2 linked regions of the Chelativorans sp. AA-79 genome follow. The protein of the gene in region 1 interacts with the protein of each later gene in a pairwise test. Links are inferred from orthologs where the notes say so. Each region holds a gene or a part of one and is shown on either strand. Other genes may lie near its edges.

Region 1 (3,299 bases):
CTCGTGGCCGATCACTACGAGAGATAGAGGGGTAGGGGTGGACGTCCTTTTCTACCACATGACCGAGTCGACGCTGGAAGAGGCGTTGCCTCCGCTTGTGGAAAAGAGCCTCGAGCGAGGCTGGCGCGTCGGCATCCAGACGGCGAGCGAGGAGCGTCGCGACGCGCTCGATTCACGGCTTTGGACCTTCCGCGACGACAGTTTCGTGCCGCACGGGACGGATCGCGAGCCCCATGCGGCCGAGCAGCCGGTGATCCTCACCACCACCGCCGCCAATCCCAACGCCGCGACGATCCGCTTCCTGGTGGACAGTGCGGAGCCGGGAGCGCTCGAAGGCTACCAGCGCGCCGTCTTCCTGTTCGACGGGCATGATGCCGGCCAGCTGGAAGCCGCCCGTGCGCAATGGAAGGTCATGAAAGCAGCCGGCCACGACGTCACCTATTGGCAGCAGGGGCCCGACCGGCGCTGGCAGAAGAAGGCGTGAGGGTAGGGGAGTAGGGGAGTATTTCGTTGCCCTTTGCTTGCTCGCCTTGCCGGTGGAAACGTTCAGGGATGGATCCTCGGGCTTGGCACGAGGATCCATGCCTGAACATCGACGCATTACCGGCAATCAAGAACACACAGGAGGAGAACTCGGTTCCGAGTGGCGGCCGGCTGCATCTTCAGCCACCGCCCCAACTACTCCGCCACTCCCTCCTCGTACTCCGCCGAAAGCTCCAGCCACTTCTCTTCCTGCCGCGCGATGGTCTGGACGAGTTCCCCGCGCTCCTTGGCAAGCGTTGCGACCTTTCCCGGGTCACGCTCGTAGAGCCCCGGGTCGGCCATCTGCGACTCGATGGATTCGAGCCGCTTTCGCATGCGCTCGATCAGGCCTTCCGTCGCCTTGATCTCCTTGGCGAGCGGCTCGAAAGCCGCACGGCGCTTGGCGGCCTCGCGCCGCCGGTCGGCCTTGGACGCCTTGTCGGCCTCGCGCTTCTCCCGGTTGCGGCTCGCGCCCCCGGTGGTGCGCGCGCGGTAATCCTCCATGTCGCCGTCATAGGGCCGCACCGTGCCCTTGTCGACGAGCCACAGCCGGTCGGCGCAGGACTCGATCAGGTGCCGGTCGTGGCTGATGAGGATCACCGCGCCCTCATAGCTGTTGAGCGCGTCGATGAGGGCCTCGCGGCTGTCGATATCGAGGTGGTTCGTCGGCTCGTCGAGGATGAAGAGATGCGGTGCGTCGAAGGAGGCGAGGCCCATCAGGAGGCGCGCCTTCTCGCCGCCGGAAAGTTCCTTCGCCGGCGTGTCCATCTTCTCAGTGGATAGCCCGAACTGGGCCACCCGCGCGCGCACCCTGGCCTCCGGCGCATCCGGCATCAGCCTGCGGACATGCTGATGCGCGTTCTCGTCCGGCCTGAGGTCGTCGAGCTGGTGCTGGGCGAAGATCGAGACCTTCAGGCCCGGCGCGAGCGTCACGGCCCCCGCCTCGAGCTTCAGCCTGCCCGCGATCAGCTTCGCGAAGGTGGACTTGCCGTTGCCGTTCGATCCCAGAAGCGCGATCCGGTCGTCATTGTCGATGCGCAATGTGAGGTTTCTCAGCACCGGCCTGCCCGGCTCGTAGCCCACCGCCCCGCCCTCGATGGCGACGATGGGGGAGGCGACCGCCTTCACGGGGTTCGGAAAGCGGAAGGGCATCACGTTCTCGTTGACCGCGGCGGCGATCGGCTGCAGCCGCGCAATGGCCTTCAGCCGCGACTGCGCCTGCCTTGCCTTGGATGCCTTGTAGCGGAAGCGCTCGACGAAAGCCTCCATATGCTTCTTCTGCGCCTCCTGCTTGGCGCGCATCTTCTCCTGCAGTTCCGCCTTTTCGGCATATTGCCGGGCGAACTGGTCGTAGCCGCCGCGCCAGAAGGTGAGCTTTTTCTGTTCCAGGTGCACGATGTTGTTGACCGCGCGGTTGAGCAGGTCGCGGTCGTGGCTGATGAGGAGCACGGTGTGGGGATAGCGCGCCAGATAGCCTTCGAGCCACAAGGTCCCTTCGAGGTCGAGATAGTTGGTCGGCTCGTCGAGGAGCAGGAGATCGGGCTCGGCGAAGAGCACGGCCGCAAGGGCCACGCGCATGCGCCAACCGCCGGAGAAGGATGAGGCAGGCCGTTTCTGTGCCTCCACGTCGAAGCCGAGGCCGGCGAGGATCGCGGCCGCGCGCGCTTCCGCCGAATGGGCGTCGATATCGGCAAGCCTCGTCTGGATCTCGGCGATTCGGTGCGGGTCCTTCGCCGTCTCGGCTTCGCGCATCAGGCGGTCCCGCTCGGTATCGGCCTTGAGCACGATGTCGATCAGGGGCTCTTCCGTGCCCGGCGCCTCCTGCGCCACCTGGCCGATGCGCGTGCCCTTGGGCAGGCTGATGGAGCCCGTTTCCGGCGAAAGCTCCCCCGTGACGGCGCGGAAAAGCGTCGTCTTGCCGGTGCCGTTGCGGCCGACAAGGCCGGCCTTAGTGCCGGCTGGCAGCGTGAGGGAGGCGTGCTCGATGAGGAGACGACCGGCAACGCGAAGAGAAAGATCGGTGATCGTAAGCATGGCCGCGAGGTTTTGGCCGAGGCGGCGCACGGTTGCAAGCCTGCGCGGCTCATTTTACGGCCGCCGACGCAAAACGGCCCGCGCGGACGCGGGCCGTTCCTGAACGATAGGTTTCTTTAGCGGCTTGCCATCTGCAGCAGACGGCAGAGCTCCACGAGGTTGCTCTCGTAGCTTGCCGGGCTGGACAGGATGCCGCGGCAGAGCTTCTTGTTGCGCCGGAGTTCCTCGTCGGACATGCCGGCCACGAGGCTGCGGATGGCGCCATTGCCAGCGCCACCGCCGCCGCCGGCGATGCCGCCGCCACCACCAGCGCCGCCGCCACCGCCGCCGCCGCCGCCACCACCAGCGCCACCGCCGCCGCCGCCGCCACCGCCGCCACCGCCACCAGCGCCGCCGCCGCCGAGGCTGATGTCGACATCGGCGTCGATCAGGCTGGAGCCACCGACATTGGCGCCGACGCTGGCATTGATGCCGTTGCTACCACCAATGCTCACATTGGCATCGGTGTCGAGAAGTCCGCTCGAGCCTCCGACATTGGCGCTGAGGTTGCTGTTGACGCCGTTGGCGCCGCCTGCGCTCACATTCGCCTTGGCGTCGGCGAGGCTGGAACCGCCGACGGTGGCGTCGACGCCGGCATTGACACCGTTGGCCCCGCCGATGGAGAGGTCGGTGTCGGAATCGAGCAGGGAGCCCCCGCCGCCGCTGAGCACGCCACCCTCGCCGAACAGCGATCCGCCGCCGAT
Region 2 (3,819 bases), 2.7 Mb from region 1 along the record:
GAGGAGTGCAAGATCGGCATCATGCCGGGCAACATCTTCAAGAAGGGCTCGGTGGGTGTTGTTTCACGCTCGGGCACGCTTACCTACGAGGCGGTGTTCCAGACCACCAATGAAGGCCTCGGCCAGACCACGGCCGTCGGCATCGGCGGCGATCCGGTGAAGGGCACCGAATTCATCGATGTCCTGGAGATGTTCCTGGCCGACGACGAGACGAAATCCATCATCATGATCGGCGAGATCGGCGGCTCGGCGGAAGAGGATGCCGCGCAGTTCCTGCTCGACGAGGCCAAGCGCGGCCGCAAGAAGCCGATGACTGGCTTCATCGCCGGCCGCACGGCGCCCAAGGGCCGCACCATGGGCCATGCGGGCGCGGTGATCTCCGGCGGCAAGGGCGGCGCGGAAGACAAGATCGCGGCCATGGAGCGGGCGGGCATCAAGGTGTCGCCCTCTCCGGCCCGGCTCGGAAAAACCTTGGTCGAGGCGATCAAGGGTTAGCGAGTAGCGAATAGGGGAGTAGCGAATAGGGACGTACAGGATCGGCGGATGCGCGAGAGGAAATCCCTGCTCGCTATTCGCTACTCCCTACTCGCTCTGAACAGGAGACGAAGCCAAAAGCTTCGAGATAAAGATGGCACGGCAGAACCAGGCCAACGACGATTTTTCCATCACCTCGTTCCTCTACGGCGGCAACGCCGCTTATATCGAGGATCTCTACGCATCCTATGAAAGCGATCCGGGCTCGGTCAGCGATGACTGGCGCGCCTTCTTCAGCCAGCTCAAGGATAACGCCGCGGACGTGAAGAAGAGCGCGGAGGGCGCCTCCTGGAAGAAGAAGGACTGGCCGCTCACCGTCAATGGCGAACTGGTCTCCGCGCTCGACGGCAATTGGGCGGCGCTCGAAGGAGACATCGACCTCAAGCTCAGGAAGAAGGCGGCCGAAGGCGGCGTGGCCCTCTCGGAAGCCGAGGTGCACCGCGCCACGCGTGATTCCGTCCGCGCCATCATGATGATCCGTGCCTACCGCATGCGCGGGCACCTGCACGCCAATCTCGATCCGCTCGGCATCGCCAACCCGCTCGAGGACTACAACGAGCTTTCGCCCGAGGCCTACGGCTTCACGGAGGCGGATTTCGACCGGCCGATCTTCATCGACAACGTGCTCGGGCTGGAGACCGCCACCATCCGGGACATGCTGGCGATCCTGAAGCGCACCTACTGCTCCACGCTCGGCGTGGAATTCATGCACATCTCCAACCCCGAGGAGAAGGCCTGGATCCAGGAGCGCATCGAGGGGCCGGACAAGGGCGTGGCCTTCACCGCCAACGGCAAGAAGGCGATCCTGCAGAAGCTGATCGAGGCGGAAGGCTTCGAGCAGTTCATCGACGTCAAGTATAAGGGCACCAAGCGCTTCGGCCTCGACGGCAGCGAATCGCTCATCCCCGCGCTGGAGCAGATCATCAAGCGCGGCGGCCAGTTGGGCCTCCAGGAGATCGTGCTCGGCATGGCCCATCGCGGCCGTCTCAACGTGCTCTCCCAGGTCATGGGCAAGCCGCACCGCGCCATCTTCCACGAGTTCAAGGGCGGCTCCATCGCCCCTGACGACGTGGAGGGCTCGGGCGACGTGAAGTACCATCTCGGCGCCTCCTCCGACCGGGAGTTCGACGGCAACAAGGTGCACCTGTCGCTGACCGCCAATCCATCCCATCTGGAGATCGTCGATCCGGTGGTGATGGGCAAGGCCCGCGCCAAGCAGGACCAGCTTTACGGCCGCACGCGTGACGAGGTGGTGCCGCTTCCCGAGCGCGCCCGCGTCATGCCGCTTCTCCTGCACGGCGATGCCGCCTTCGCCGGCCAGGGCGTCGTCGCGGAATGCCTGGGGCTATCGGGGCTGCGCGGCCACCGCGTCGGCGGCACGGTGCACTTCATCATCAACAACCAGATCGGCTTCACCACCAATCCGCGCTTCTCGCGCTCCTCGCCCTATCCTTCAGATGTGGCGAAGATGATCGAGGCGCCGATCTTCCACGTGAACGGCGACGATCCGGAAGCGGTGGTCTATGCCGCCAAGGTGGCCACCGAGTTCCGCATGGCCTTCCACAAGCCGGTCGTCATCGACATGTTCTGCTACCGCCGCTTCGGCCACAATGAGGGCGACGAGCCGGCGTTCACGCAGCCGATCATGTACAAGATGATCCGGTCGCATCCCACGACGGTCGAGATCTATTCGAAGAAGCTCGTCGAGGAAGGCCTCGTCACCAAGGACGACATCGACCAGATGCGGGCCGAGTGGCGCTCGACGCTCGAGGCGGAGTTCGAGGCCGGGCAGTCCTACAAGCCCAACAAGGCCGACTGGCTCGATGGCGCCTGGTCGGGCCTCAAGAAGGCCGATGACGAGGACGAGCAGCGCCGCGGCAAGACCGCCGTGCCGGTGAAGACGCTCAAAGAGATCGGCAAGACGCTGACGGAGGTGCCTGAGGGTTTCGAGGTTCACCGCACCATCCGGCGCTTCCTGGACAACCGCAAGAAGATGATCGAGACCGGCGAGGGGATCGACTGGGCGACGGCCGAGGCGCTGGCCTTCGGCTCGATCCTGCTCGAAGGCAATCCCGTGCGCCTTTCCGGCCAGGATTCGGAGCGCGGCACCTTCTCGCAGCGCCATTCCGTGCTCTACGACCAGCGCGACGAGAATCGGTATATCCCGCTCAACCATCTGGGACCGCAGCAGGCCTATTACGAGGTCATCAACTCGATGCTTTCGGAAGAGGCGGTCCTGGGCTTCGAGTACGGATATTCACTGGCCGAGCCGCGGGCGCTGACGCTCTGGGAAGCCCAGTTCGGCGATTTCGCCAACGGCGCACAGGTGGTGTTCGACCAGTTCATCTCGTCGGGCGAGCGCAAGTGGCTGCGCATGTCCGGCCTCGTCTGCCTCCTGCCGCACGGCTATGAGGGCCAGGGGCCGGAGCACTCCTCCGCCCGCCTGGAGCGCTTCCTGCAGATGTGCGCCGAGGACAACATGCAGGTGGCGAACTGCACCACCCCCGCCAACTACTTCCACGCCCTGCGCCGGCAGCTGAAGCGCGACTTCCGCAAGCCGCTCATCCTGATGACGCCGAAGTCGCTCCTGCGGCACAAGCGGGCGGTCTCGACCCTTTCGGAACTGTCGGGCGAGAGCTCGTTCCACCGGCTTTTGTGGGATGATGCGCAGTCTTTGCCGGGCGAGCCGATCAAGCTCGTCAAGGATTCGAAGATCCGACGCGTCGTCATGTGCTCCGGCAAGGTCTATTACGACCTCTACGAGGAGCGCGAGAAGCGCGGCGTCAACGATGTCTATCTCCTGCGCGTGGAACAGCTCTACCCGTTCCCGGCCAAGGCACTGATCACGGAGCTGTCACGCTTCCGCAATGCGGAGATGGTCTGGTGTCAGGAGGAGCCCAAGAACATGGGCGCCTGGTCTTTCATCGATCCCTATCTCGAATGGGTGCTGCAGCACATCGAAGCGAAGAACAAGCGCGTGCGCTATGCGGGCCGGCCGGCCTCCGCTTCGCCCGCCACCGGCCTCATGTCCAAGCATCTGGAGCAGCTCGCGCAGCTTCTCGAAGACGCGCTGGGCGGCTGAACGCAACGACCTCAAAAAGAACCGACGGAACAGAACCATGGCTACTGAAATCCGCGTTCCCACTCTGGGTGAATCCGTTACCGAGGCCACCATCGGCCGCTGGTTCAAGCAGGTCGGCGACGCGATCGCCGTCGACGAGCCCCTCGTCGAGCTCGAGACCGACAAGGTGACGGTGGAGGTGCCTGCGCCTTCCGCCGGCACGC

Evidence for each region.
Region 2: the proteins of PVE73_RS16045 (region 1) and PVE73_RS02725 interact in binary tests that used the Escherichia coli proteins (3 or more experiments, as listed by UniProt). The link is inferred for Chelativorans sp. AA-79 from one-to-one orthologs.

What each region holds. Positions count from the first base shown.
Region 1 is NZ_CP120361.1:3,277,615-3,280,913, reverse strand. Bases 118-3,105 are described here. They hold PVE73_RS16045 (ABC-F family ATP-binding cassette domain-containing protein), read right to left. Parts: upstream 2,557-3,105; coding sequence 679-2,556; downstream 118-678. Other genes in these bases: PVE73_RS16040 (hypothetical protein), read right to left, coding at 2,673-3,105; PVE73_RS16050 (DNA polymerase III subunit chi), read left to right, coding at 118-484. Also shown: PVE73_RS16055 (leucyl aminopeptidase), read left to right, coding at 1-27; more of PVE73_RS16050, read left to right, coding at 59-117; more of PVE73_RS16040, read right to left, coding at 3,106-3,299. UniProt on the Escherichia coli protein: Genetic data indicate it may be involved in ribosome assembly or function.
Region 2 is NZ_CP120361.1:548,673-552,491, forward strand. The notes cover bases 309-3,816. They hold PVE73_RS02725 (2-oxoglutarate dehydrogenase E1 component), read left to right. Parts: upstream 309-628; coding sequence 629-3,616; downstream 3,617-3,816. Other genes in these bases: sucD (succinate--CoA ligase subunit alpha), read left to right, coding at 309-495; odhB (2-oxoglutarate dehydrogenase complex dihydrolipoyllysine-residue succinyltransferase), read left to right, coding at 3,654-3,816. Also shown: more of sucD, read left to right, coding at 1-308; more of odhB, read left to right, coding at 3,817-3,819. UniProt on the Escherichia coli protein: E1 component of the 2-oxoglutarate dehydrogenase (OGDH) complex which catalyzes the decarboxylation of 2-oxoglutarate, the first step in the conversion of 2-oxoglutarate to succinyl-CoA and CO(2).